3 regions of the Pelotomaculum sp. PtaB.Bin117 genome follow, and region 1 is predicted to be linked to each of the others. Evidence: predicted binding sites of a transcription regulator. Region 1 holds the regulator's gene; each other region holds the start of a gene.
What was found. Region 1 encodes LexA, which represses DNA repair genes until DNA is damaged. Its sites were predicted from a motif close to CNAACANNTGTTNG; they were not measured.
Positions count from the first base shown of each region.

Region 2: the regulator LexA is predicted to act here: its motif matches at 1,575-1,588, upstream of A4E54_RS00865 (DNA polymerase IV).
Region 3: the regulator LexA is predicted to act here: its motif matches at 1,706-1,719, upstream of recA (recombinase RecA).

Region 1 covers NZ_MVQM01000038.1:2,775-7,227, reverse strand. The annotation lists gene A4E54_RS02140 (Fe-S-containing hydro-lyase) at 1-444, opposite strand, end outside; gene A4E54_RS02135 (fumarate hydratase) at 591-1,433, opposite strand; gene lexA (transcriptional repressor LexA) at 1,942-2,553, shown strand; gene A4E54_RS02125 (selenium metabolism-associated LysR family transcriptional regulator) at 2,580-3,503, opposite strand; gene A4E54_RS02120 (methionine gamma-lyase family protein) at 3,651-4,453, opposite strand, start outside.
Region 2 covers NZ_MVQM01000029.1:142-4,594, forward strand. The annotation lists partial or broken gene A4E54_RS00855 (dihydroorotate dehydrogenase electron transfer subunit) at 1-553, shown strand, start outside; gene A4E54_RS00860 (dihydroorotate dehydrogenase) at 550-1,476, shown strand; gene A4E54_RS00865 (DNA polymerase IV) at 1,600-2,811, shown strand; gene A4E54_RS00870 (hypothetical protein) at 2,814-3,140, shown strand; gene hemL (glutamate-1-semialdehyde 2,1-aminomutase) at 3,137-4,453, opposite strand.
Region 3 covers NZ_MVQM01000178.1:21,954-26,406, reverse strand. The annotation lists gene A4E54_RS14915 (regulatory protein RecX) at 168-626, opposite strand; gene recA (recombinase RecA) at 626-1,675, opposite strand; gene A4E54_RS14905 (competence/damage-inducible protein A) at 1,798-3,036, opposite strand; gene A4E54_RS14900 (AAA family ATPase) at 3,197-4,453, opposite strand, start outside.

The sequences.
Region 1 (4,453 bases):
TCCAAGTTCGGGGTAAGCGATCACCCTGGCCTCTTTGATGGACCTGGCTATCAGTGCGGCGGCTCCTCCTACCGCCGCCAGGTAGATGCCTTTGTACTTTCTCATCGCCCTGATCACGTCGGGAGATCTGCGGCCTTTGCCTATTGTTGCTTTAAGGCCCAGCGCGTATAATTTTGGCGCGTACAAATCCATTCGCCCGCTCGTAGTCGGCCCGGCCGCCCCGATAACCATGCCCGGCCTGGCCGGCGACGGTCCCACATAATAAATAACCTGCCCTTCTAAATCGAAAGGCAACTTTTTCCCTTGCTCTATATATTCAACTAATCTCTTATGCGCCGCGTCACGTCCGGTATAAATGATCCCGTTCAACGAAACTCGCTGGCCGCTCCGGAGATTTTCCACCACATTGCCGGATAACGGAGTAGTAAGGCTGATCCGGTCCATTTAGCTCACCACCTGTCCAAGGTAATTCATTCAAGTATTCAGGAGTCAGGAGTCAGAATATTTTAAGACAATAGACCATTCCTTTATTCCGACTTCAGAATCCTATCTCCTAACTCCTGACTCCTGACTCCTGACTCCTACTATTTTTACAGCACCGCTTCCTTGTGCCGCGCCGCGTGGCAGTTAATGTTTACAGCTACCGGCAGGCTGGCTATGTGGGTGGGATAAACCTCGATGTGAACCGCCAGGGCGGTTATCTTCCCGCCAAAACCCTGCGGACCGATACCGAGGCGATTGATTTCATCCAGCAACTCTTTTTCTAATTTTGCGATACCGGGATATTTGCTTTCTTCTCCCAAATTTCTCAGCAATGCCTCTTTAGCCAATTGGGCCGCCTTTTCAAAGGTGCCGCCGGCGCCCACGCCAACAACAATCGGCGGACAGGGATTTGGGCCGGCGGCATGAACCACCTCTACCACAAACTTTTTTAAACCATGTACTCCTTCAGACGGCTTCAGCATTTTAACGGCGCTCATATTTTCGCTTCCGCCGCCTTTGGGAGCGACAATCAACCGGATATTTTCTCCGGAAACAATCTTCGTATGAATCACGGCCGGCGTGTTGTCGCCGGTATTCTCCCGCTCCAACGGGTGGTTTACAATCGACTTTCTTAAATAGCCTTCCGTATAGCCCTTTCTCACACCTTCATTGATCGCACTGTAAAAATCACCGCCGACAATACGCACATCCTGACCCAATTCAACAAAAACAACAGCAAAACCGGTGTCCTGACATATCGGAATTTTCTCTTCACGGGCAATTTCAGCATTCGCCAGCAGCTGTTGTATAATTTCTTTTCCATTAATAGAGACTTCCTGTTTTAAAGCCTTTTGCAATCCTTCCAGCATATCAGGCCCCAGGTTAAAATTGGCTTCCTGGCATAGCCCGGCAACCGTCTCAACTATTTCAGCAGCATGAATAATCTTAATGTTAAAACCTCCTCACAAATCTTTACTTCACCGCGGCCGGGGATTTATCCCCGCCGCCCGAAACCGGCGGCTAGAGCAAAGCATATTTTGAAAACAGAAGGTTTTTCCTCCTCAAACATAATCGCACCTTTATGACCGTTAACTGTTAATCGTTAAAATTTTACCATAGGGGTAAGTTGTTTACAAATTAATGTGATAAGCATCGCCGCCACCTATATTGCGGTTATCAGAACAAAGAAAGGCTTCAGAACGCGCCGCTGCCGCACATCGTCTGAAACCTTCGAGCAACAATCATCAGTTGGGTAACAGCCAAATTATTTATCGCTATCTTTAACAAATATCGAACCTATGTTTTTATTTTTACATTTTTATGGTATAATACTATTAACATTTATTACTATTCAGGCATTCAGAATTCATTAATCATTTTATCTTACAATCTTTCATCCCGCTCCTGACTTCTGGCTCCTGAGTGGTTACAAGCATTATATCAAAGGCTGGTGATAAGATGAGTAATAGTCTCAGCTCAAAAGAAGAACTCGTCCTGGCATTCATAAAAAAAACTATTCGGGAAAAAGGATACCCACCCTCGGTAAGGGAGATTGGACAGGCCGTAGGTTTAAGTTCAAGCTCTACAGTACACGGTTACTTAAAGAGGTTGGAGGGAAAAGGCTATCTCAGGCGTGACGCTACTAAACCCAGGGCGATGGAAGTGCTGGGCGGCGACAAAGAAAACAACATAGAATTAATCAGCGTCCCTCTGCTGGGGCGGGTTGCCGCCGGGGTACCGCTGCTGGCCACTGAGAACAGGGAAGAAACCTTCCCGCTCCCTTCTTTTTTTACGGGAAACGGTGAATTTTTCATGCTCACGGTAAAAGGTGACAGCATGGTCGAAGCCGGTATCCTGGATGGGGATATGGTTGTGGTAAGACAGCAGCATGTCGCCGACAACGGTGAAATAGTTGTGGCCTTGTTAGATGAGGAAGCCACTGTCAAACGTTTCTTCAAAGAGAATGACCGGATCAGACTCCAGCCTGAGAACAAATTGCTTACACCCATTTACGCGAGAGATGTACAGGTGCTCGGTAAAGTCATAGGCTTGCTGCGAAAAATACATTGATCTGCCCGCTAAAAACACCGTGACATTCACGGTGTTTTTTTAAAGTCAAAAACTTTGCAAACTTCATCTTTATTGACGAAATCGGTAAAAGCGTCAATGGCGAATCCGGCCATATTCTGCCTGTGCCGGATCTGGTAAAGATAACGATTAAAGTCAAAGTCATCTATTCGTACTTCCCTCACCCGTCCCAGTTCCAGCGATTCCCTGACCGCGTACTTTGATACGATACTGATTCCCAGACCTGCTTCAACCGCCGTAATTACAGCTCTTGAGCTTCCCAATTCAATCCCCTGGGGTATTTGTTCCAAAACTATGTTATGCTCAGCCAGCTTTTCTTCAATAGTCCGGCGGGTGCCCGACCCTTTTTCACGAAAAATCATCGTTTCACTCTTTAAATCTGAAACCTTAACAGCGCCTAAGTTTACCCAAGGATGTGCGGGCGGCACAATTAATGAGAGCTCGTCCTGCAACCACGGGCGGCATTCAATATCTTGACTTTCCGCCAAAACGCCGGTGAAACCCAGATCTATCTCCCGCTCCCGGACCCAACGCTCAACCTGCCCGCTTCCCGATACTTTGAGGGTAATTTGAATACCCGGATACTTTTTTTTAAAATCCCCAATAAGCAACGGAAGCAAGTACTCCCCCGGAATGGTGCCGGCGCCTACGATCAGGTGTCCAGTTTTCAGCCCTTTCAGATCGTCCATGCCAGCCTTGATTTTTTGATAATGCCGGAACATTTGCCTCGCTTCCTGGTACAGAAGCTGCCCGGCGTCCGTTAGAACCATTTTCTTGTCACCGCGCTTGAACAATATTACCTCAAGGTCCTCCTCAAGCGCTTTGATTTGGAAGCTGACAGCCGGCTGACTCATGAACAACTGGCGGGCAGCTTTGGTAAAGCTCTGCAGTTCGGCTACCCACAGGAATGATTCCAATTGCTTAAAATTCACTGATTCATCACCGCCAATCGACAACATAAACGAAAATAATCATACATTCATTATAAAGTTTCGCTAGTAATTTTAAAAAACCTTCTTATTTATTTAAACTTTCTCAAAATTCCCTAAAATAGAACCACCCCCGATATCTACGCTTATTCAACCCAGCTTGAGAACCTCCCTGGCGGCGCTCAACACGGCCAGCCTGACGTATTCTTTGGAAAGTCCTCCCTGGAGGTAAACAGCATAAGGCGGCCGGATCGGGCCGTCCGCGCTCAATTCCAACGAGGCGCCTTGAATAAAAGTGCCTGCGGCCATTATCACCGGGTCCCCGTAGCCGGGCATCGCGTTCGGCTCCGGCCGGACGTGTGAATCCACCGGAGAAGCCCCCTGCAGGCCACGGCAAAAAGCCACCATTCGCTCCGGCGCGCCAAGGCCAATAGCTTGTACAATATCACTGCGCTCCTCGTTATATTCCGGCATGACCGCGAATCCCAGCCTGTCAAAAAACCTTGCGGCGAACACCATGCCTTTGAGCGCCTCCGCGACAATGTGCGGCGCCAGAAACAAACCCTGAAACAGCAAACGCTGGGATTCCTGAGACGGCCCGACTTCCGCCCCGATTCCCGGCGCGCTCCAACGGTTGGCGGCGGCATCTACATACTTTTGCCTTCCCACTATGTACCCTCCGGTGGGAGCTATACCCCCCCCGGGATTTTTAATCAGCGATCCGGCCACCAAATCGGCGCCCGCTTCCACCGGTTCCTCATTTTCTACAAATTCACCATAGCAGTTGTCGACAAAAACAACCACGTCCGGTTTTTTTCGCTTGATGAAACCAATTAACTTTTTCATCTTACTGATTCCTAATGAGGGTCCCCACTGGTAGCCCCTGGAACGCTGAAGCATAACCATTTTTGTATTGTCTTTCATCGCCTTTTCGACGGCGGGGTAATTAATCC
Region 2 (4,453 bases), on a different contig from region 1:
CAGCTTGTTGGGGCCGCTCGGTCACGGGTTTTCGATGCCCCAAAGTCACGCGCGGGTTCTCGTTGTGGCCGGCGGCATCGGCATTGCCCCGCTCTATTTTTTTCTGCAGGAAATAGCTGTTTCAGAAATCAGCGCCGATGTCTTTCTGGGAGCGGCCACCCAAAAACAATTATTCTTTATGAATGAAATTAAGGAATCGGGTCACCGGGTTGTTCCTTCCACCGACGACGGTTCAACCGGCTACCATGGAACAGTTGCCGATTTATTTGAGGAATATGTACGGAAGAGCGATAATCAAAACGGCCCGGTCCGGCGCGGCGATGATGCAAAGGTTTACGGCTGCGGCCCTTCCGGAATGCTTAAACGGCTGACAGATATTATTGCCGCAGCCGGCATTCCCGGCGAGGTATCCCTAGAAGAACGGATGGGCTGCGGTGTAGGGGCCTGCCTCTCCTGCGCCTGCAAAGCCCGGGGCGGGAAAAACGGTGTGCAATACCGGCGGGCCTGTGTGGACGGCCCGGTTTTTCCGGCCGGGGAGGTGGTATGGGAATGAGCGGAGTCAAGCCGAATCTGTCCGTAAACGTCGGAGGTATTCTGATGAAAAACCCGGTCACCACCGCTTCGGGAACCTTCGGCTTCGGGCCGGAATACTCGCCTTACCTTGACTTAAACCGTTTGGGCGCCATTGTGGTGAAGGGTATTACCCTGCTGCCGAGAACCGGCAACCCCACCCCCAGGCTTGCGGAAACACCGGCCGGCATCTTGAATTCCATCGGCCTGCAAAATCCCGGCGTGGAGCGTTTCATCTCCGAAGCACTCCCCTTCCTGGCGGATTATGACCTGCCGGTTATTGTCAACATTGCCGGCGACACTGTGGATGATTATGCCCTGCTGGCTGAAAAACTCAGCCGCGCCTCCGGTGTGGGCGGCCTGGAAGTGAACATCTCCTGCCCCAATGTTAAAAAAGGCGGCATGCAGTTCGGCAGTGACCCGGCCATGGCGGCGGAAGTCACCCGCGCGGTGAAGGCAAGCACAGGCCTGCCGGTGATTGTTAAGCTTTCACCTAATGTAACCAGCATCGTGGCGGTGGCCGAAAAAGTGGCGGAAGCGGGAGCAGACGCCCTTTCCATGATTAATACCGTATTGGGTATGGCCATCGACATAAAAAAGAAACGCCCGGTGTTGGGAAACTTGCTGGGAGGGCTCTCCGGCCCGGCAGTCAAACCGGTGGCGGTACGGGCGGTCTGGCAGGTATACCGGGAGGTAAAGCTGCCTATTATCGGCATGGGCGGTATTACGACAGCCGAGGATGCAATTGAGTTTATCCTGGCCGGGGCCACTGCCGTGGCAGTGGGTACCGCCAACTTTGTCAACCCCCGGGCAACCATGGATGTGCTTGAAGGTATAGAGAACTACCTTTGTGAAAACGGCATCGAAAACATCGACGAACTTACCGGCTTGGCCCAAAAATCATGAATAAAGACCGGCGGCATAACAGCTGTCGGCTTATATTTTAAATGGTGCTATAATTATCCATTGCCTGCGAACAAGTGTTTTGGTTATAATATATTGCGCAAACACTTGTTTGGAGTGATGGTTTTGAAGTGCCCTATCCTTCTCATTGACGCAAACTCTTTTTTCGCCTCCTGCCATATCGCTTTAAATCCTGAACTGGCCGATATTCCCGTGGTTGTCGGCGGGGAGGAAAAAAAGCGCCACGGGATCTGTCTGGCGGCCAACTATATAGCAAAACGTCAATACGGCATCAAAACTGGCATGGCGGTACGGGAGGCCCGCGAAAAACTGGGAGACAAAGGCGTGATCGTTTCCCCGCAGCACAGTTTGTACGTTGACTTCTCGGCGCGGATTCTCAGGATCAAGCGCCGGTATTCCCCCCTGGTGGAGCCATTCAGCATCGACGAAAGCTGGGTTGACTTGACCGGCACAGAGTATCTCCATAAAACAGATTCCTCAGAGGAAATAGCCGCGCGTCTTCAAAAGGATATTCAGGAAGAAACGGGCATACCCACCTCCGTTGGGATCGGCCCGAACAAGATTATAAGCAAAATGGCGGCGGAGATTAAAAAACCGCTGGGCATTACCAAAGTTGATCTTCAGGACGTTCCCCGCGTGTTCTGGCCCCTGCCGGTAAAAAAGCTTTTCGGCGTGGGGCGCCGGATGGAAAAAAAACTGTGGCTCCTTAATATACATTCCATCGGAGACCTGGCCAACTATCCGGCCAATATCTTAAAAAAGCGGTTCGGGCTAATCGGGTTAATCTTAAAGAACTCGGCTAACGGCGTGGATTATTCACCGGTCAACCCGGCAAGCCTGGAGGTGGTTAAATCAGCCGGCCACCAAATTACTCTCCCCAAAGATCTGGCCGGGCATGAAAACATCCAGGTGATTATTCACGAACTCTCGGAAATAGTGGGCAGACGGGTGCGTATCGGAGGCTATACCGGCAAAACCGTCGGGCTTACCCTTAAGGATACCGAATTCCAATACCTGCACCGGACTCAATCCATGCCTTATTTCTCTGACTTATCGGAGGACATCTACAGTACCGCCGTTGTACTTCTGCACCGGCACTGGCCGCACTGGAAGCCGGTGAGAATGGTAGGTCTCACTCTTTCCCACTTGATTAAAAATTCAGAAGAGCAGTTGGATCTGTTCGGCATCACCGAAAAAAAGAGGAAGCTTACACGCGCTTTGGATAAAATCAAAGACCGCCATGGTGAAACAGCAGTCTTTAAAGCGACATCCCTGACCGGCGTCAGCGTAATGCTCCAGAACAGGTGGGGGGACTGACAGTGTCCAACACAACGAATTACTACAGGAGAAATTACCTGTATTCAAGTCACCGGCTCTTTATCCCGGAATCCAAACAAAAAGCGGTGAACACCTGTGGAAAATGCCGGTTCTACATCATAATTATCGGCAGAGAGGAGAAAAAAATGGGGTGCGCCGCCCTCATCCCCAAGTATTTTGCCATGAAGAGAAAAATTCCGTCTGAAATTGATATCGGGGAATTTTTGAAGGAAATCGGCAAAGTCGGGCTGCAGAACGCCGTTACCTGCTGTGGTGAACACCTTAACGCCTGCGCCCTTTTTCAGCCCAGAAATAATCCCGGCTCTTAGGTTGTGGCCCCGGCTGCCGTCATTGCCGCCCGGAAAGCGCTCCGCGCCGCTTCCGCAGTTCTTGCCAATTCCTTGTCGCTGTGCACCAGGGAAATAAACGCCGCTTCAAATTGGGAAGGGGCCAGGTAAATTCCCTGCTCCAGCATGGATTTAAAGAAAGCGGTGTAGCGTTGGGTATTTGATGAACACGCGCTGGAATAATTATTAACTCTTGCTCCGGTAAAAAAGGCGCACAACATCGACCCGACCCGGTTGAAACAAACTTCCGCGCCGGTTTCCCCGGCTGCGTCAGCCAGTTGGCCGGCAAGTTTTGCCGACTTTTCTTCGAGACTTTCATAAACACCCGGCCGGCTTAAAATTTTCAGAGTGGCGATACCGGCCGTCACCGCCAGGGGGTTTCCTGATAGCGTTCCGGCCTGGTATACCGGCCCCGCAGGTGACACCTGCTCCATAATTTTGACACTGCCGCCGTATGCGCCCACCGGCAGACCGCCTCCAATCACTTTGCCGAGGCAGGTTAAGTCCGGGGTTACTCCGTAAAGCTGCTGCGCCCCGCCGTAAGCCACACGAAACCCGGTCATTACTTCGTCAAAAATCAACAGGCTGCCGTATTCCCGGGTCAACCGGCGCAGCCCTTCCAGAAAACCCGGGGCGGGCGGAACGACACCCATATTTCCCGCTACCGGTTCCACAACCACCGCCGCGATTTCTTCGCCTTGTCGTTTAAACAACTCATCCAAATAAGTTAAGTCGTTGTATGCCGCGTTTATAGTATCGGCAGCCGTACCGGCCGTTACTCCGGGACTAGTGGGCACACCCAGCGTCAGCGCTCCGGAACCAGCCTTAATCAACAGATAATCGGCGTGCCCGTGGTAGCATCCTTCAAACTTGACGATTTTATTCCTCTTCGTATATCCCCTGGCCAGCCGGAGCGCGCTCATGACGGCTTCGGTGCCGGAATTAACCAGGCGCACCATTTCCACAGAGGGTACGGCGTCAACAATCATGCCGGCCAGGACATTCTCCAATTCAGTCGGCGCCCCAAAGCTGGTCCCGGTCTCGTCCAGGCAGCGCTTCAGCGCCTCAACCACCCGCGGGTGACGGTGCCCCAGGATCAGCGGCCCCCACGAGCCCACGTAGTCAACGTATTCGTTCCCGTCAGCGTCATAAACCAACGGTCCTTCACCCCGTTCAATAAAAAGCGGGGTTGAATCCACCGATTTGAAGGCGCGCACCGGACTGTTGACACCGCCGGGGATAACTTTTTTCGCTTGCTCAAAAAGCTCAACCGACCTGGTATAATTCCTGGCCAC
Region 3 (4,453 bases), on a different contig from region 1:
TTCAACAAACCAAACCGAACTTCGACCTTAGGAACTATTGGATTTTATCTATAATAAAACCCGTACGTAGTAGTATCCAATTCTATTTTCTCCCATATTAGATTGTACAGGTTTTTTCAAAAAAAGTCAAGCTAAAACCCGGCAGGCACAAACCCGGGAGGATAAATTCAGTCTCTGTCGCCATCTTTAATCCCGCGTTGTATCTTACTAATTACTTCACATGTAAAACCACGCCGGTTAAGCGAACCTACCAGCCGCGGAAGATTACACTCCCCATTACTACGGATCATTTCCTTTTTCACTAATTTCATAGCAGTGATATATTCCCTGTCATCTCCCAATTCATCCAGAACCTCTTCAATGATCTTAACGCTGATTCCCTTGTCCCGCAGTTCTTGCCTTAACCCACTGAATCCTCTTTTACCCAGTCTCCGGTCCACCCAGCAACGGGCGAATTCTTTGTCGTTGATATAGCCATACTCCCCCAAAACATCTAAAACCGGGTGCGACACTTCGGGGGTAAAGCCTTTCCGCTCCAGATATTGTTCCAGCTCATGCCTGGAACGCCGGCGGAGTGCCAGCATCCTTAAAGCTAATGACCTGGCCTTTTTAAGTTCATTTTTCATTATTTATTTAAATCGCCCTCTGCCGCGCCCGCAGTCGAAGGAGCAACTTTAACACCGGCAAGATTATGCGCCAGTCGAACTTTTTGCTCAATTTCTTTCGCCATGTCAGGATGTTCTTTTAAGAATTCTTTGACATTTTCCCGGCCTTGACCCAGCCTGTCATCATTGTAGGAGTACCAGGCTCCGCTTTTGTTAATAATGTTTAAATCAGCGGCAATGTCCAGAATGCTGCCTTCTTTGGATATTCCCGTACCGTACATGATGTCGAAGTCGGCCTGTTTAAAAGGCGGCGCCATTTTATTTTTCACCACCTTGACTCTGGTGCGGCTCCCAATAATATCGGTACCTTGCTTGATATTTTCCTGTTTACGCACTTCCATGCGAATTGAAGCATAAAATTTCAAGGCGCGCCCGCCGGTGGTAGTTTCAGGCGAGCCGTACATGATACCGACTTTTTCCCGGATCTGGTTAATAAAGACTACTGTTGTATGCGACTTGCTGATCGACCCGGTGAGCTTGCGCAACGCCTGGGACATCAGCCGCGCCTGCAATCCAACGTGTGAGTCTCCCATCTCCCCCTCAATCTCAGCACGTGGCACCAGGGCGGCTACAGAATCGATAACGATGACATCTATAGCTCCGCTGCGCACCAATGCCTCGGCAATTTCCAGCGCCTGCTCACCGGTATCCGGCTGGGACACCAGCAGGTTCTCAATATCTACTCCCAGGTTCCTGGCATATGCTGGATCGAGGGCGTGCTCGGCATCGATAAAAGCCGCCGCCCCACCTGTCTTCTGGGCCTCGGCGATGATGTGGAGAGCCACGGTTGTCTTCCCGGAAGATTCCGGCCCAAATATCTCTATTACCCTGCCGCGCGGCACTCCCCCGATGCCAAGAGCGATATCCAGCGCCAGAGTGCCTGTTGGAATAACCTCAACATTTAAATTAGCGGAGGCTTCTCCAAGCTTCATAATCGAACCCTTGCCGAATTGCCGTTCTATCTGCGTCAGCGCCAGTTCCAAAGCTTTTTGTTTATCAGACAAAAGCATTACCTCCATGTTCAGAGAATCATTACAAAAAGAACGTTTGTTCGTCCCAGCTAATTATATGTCGCTTTTCAATTTATGTCAATAAAAATAATCAGAAAAGAATAAATTAGAATACTATTTTTCTATTTTTCTTGAAGGAATGCCCTGACTATATTTAGCGCGGCGTTTACCGTGCCCATCCTCACAGCCAGACGGTCGCCGGGAAAATGGTACTCATGGCAGGAGGTGCCCCTTTCGGACGCCAGGGCGATATAAACCAGTCCCCGTGGTTTAACCGGGGTGCCGCCGTCCGGCCCGGCAATACCTGTTACGGCCAGACCCAGGCTTGCATGAATCAGGTTCCGCACACCTTCGGCCATGGCCACCGCCGTCTCTTTACTGACAGCCCCGTGCCGGTCAATTGTCTCGGGAGCCACCCCGAGAATCGCTTTTTTTACCTCATTGCTGTACGCAACCACACCACCGGTAAAGTAGCCTGAACTACCGGGAACGTCAGTCAGCTTCGCGGCGATCAATCCGCCTGTGCAGGATTCCGCCAAACCAATCGACATCCCCTTATCGAGCAACTGTTTAGCAACAATGTGCTCTAACTTTTCACCACCGTAACTAAAGATGTACTCTTCAAGACGACAATTCACCTTTTCCGAGAGTTCCTCCACCATTTTTTCCGCTTGTTCGGCATTCGCCGCCCGCGCGGTTATCCGTACCTGCACCTGGCCCGGGCTGGCCAAATAGGTGATGCCCGGATTGCCTTGCCCGCCCAAGTCTTTCATCAGATCCTGCACAGCCGACTCGGAAATACCGGTAACTCTGACGACTTTAACCCTGGTGACGTCTCCGGAACCAGCTTTTTTTGACAATAGCGGCGCCAGTGTCTCTTCAAACATAGCAGTCAATTCGTGCGGCGGTCCGGGTAAAAGAGCAATAATTTTATTTCCCCGATCAATCAATATGCCGGGCGCGGTTCCCCGGTTGTTTGGCAGAATAGTTGCCCCTTGCGGAAAGTAGGCCTGTCTGGCATTGGATTCAGGCATGGACATGCCGCGGCGGTTAAAAAACTCCCTTATCCCGTCCAGCGATTTTTCATCAAGGATCATTGGCAGACCCAGCACGTGAGCGACAGTTTCCTTAGTAAGGTCATCCGTGGTCGGACCAAGTCCCCCGGTGATTAAAATCAGCTCAGACCGTTCCAGCGCCTGCCTGACAACCTGCTCCAGCCTTTCATAATTATCTCCCACCGTGACATGCCACGCGACGTCAAAATTAAGCTCGGACAACCTTCTTCCCAAATACTGGGCATGGCTGTTCACAATGCGGCCCTGCAGCAGTTCCGAACCGGTAAAAATAAGTTCTGTCTTCAAATTATCACATCCCGATATTAACTCTCCAGACAGATTATAGCATGAATCGCCCCAACACCGTAAGGCCATAAGGCTAATATATTTAAGAGGAAACGGACCGGCTAAAAAATTAATTCAGCCGGCCCGTTTCGTTTTCCTTAACAGATTATTTATTTCGCAATTAATTAACTCCCGCATTATATTCCTTGATAATTTTGCGAAACTGCTTCCCCGTGATTTTTTCCTTTTCCAGCAAGATCTCTGAAACATTTGTAAATACCTGCCGCGCCTCGGAAATGCGCTCCTTTACCCGCTTCTCCTGTTCCTGCACTATGCCGGCCAGAGTATGATGCTTTAGTTCCTGGGGAAGGCTGTCAAAGCATATGACGCCCAAATCCGACATGCCTGAACGCAGCATTGTCTCGGCCGTACGCATGGCCTGCTCAAAGTCACTGGCGGAACCGGTGCTGTGGTTCCCCAAAATGGTTTCCTCCGCAACCGCGCCTGCCAGCATAACAGAAATTTGATTCTCGAGGTAATCTTTAGTGTACAAGTAAGTATCATCTTCCGGAGTCTGCCGCATATACCCCAATGCATCACCGCGGGGGGTAATGGTCAGGGTGGAAACAGAACCCGCCCGGACGTGCTCACTGATTAAAGCATGGCCAATCTCATGAATAGCTATCCTTTTCATTTCGGCTTCTGAAGGACGTTTATCCAGCTTCCCGCCCATCATTACTTTATCAATTGACTCGTTAAAATGATGCTGTTTTATTACTGATGATTTTTCACGCATAGCCAGAATAGCCGCCTCATTTGCCAGGCTTTCCAAGTGCGCTCCTGAAAAACCGAAGGTTTCCCGGGCAATCACATTTAACTCCACATCTTCAGCCAGCGGCTTGTTCCTGGTATGAATTTTTAAGATCTCCAGCCGCCCGTCCTTATCAGGCAGGTCAACTTTAACAATCCGGTCAAAGCGCCCCGGCCGCATGAGCGCCGGATCAAGCATATCAGACCGGTTCGTGGCGGCGACAAGCAACACCTTTACATTGTCATCCACCTTCAGCCCGTCTATTTCCACAAGAAGCTGGTTTAAAGTCTGATCGTACTCCAAATGACTGGTAGTTTGCCCCCTCTTGCCACCCAGGATTTCAATCTCATCAATAAAAATCAAGGCATAATTCTTTTTCTGGCGCGGGGCGCAATCCCTTGCAGTTTGAAATAGTTTTCTAACCCGCTGAGCGCCTACTCCCGCATACATTTCAATAAATTCCGAACCGGAAGCGGCAATAAAGACAGCATCAGTATAACTGGCCGCGGCTTTAGCCATCAGCGTCTTGCCTGTTCCAGGCGGCCCCGTAAGCAGGATACCTTTAAGCGGCCGAATCCCCAGACTTTTTATGCTCTGATGGTTTTTAATAAAGTCCAAGGCCTCGCG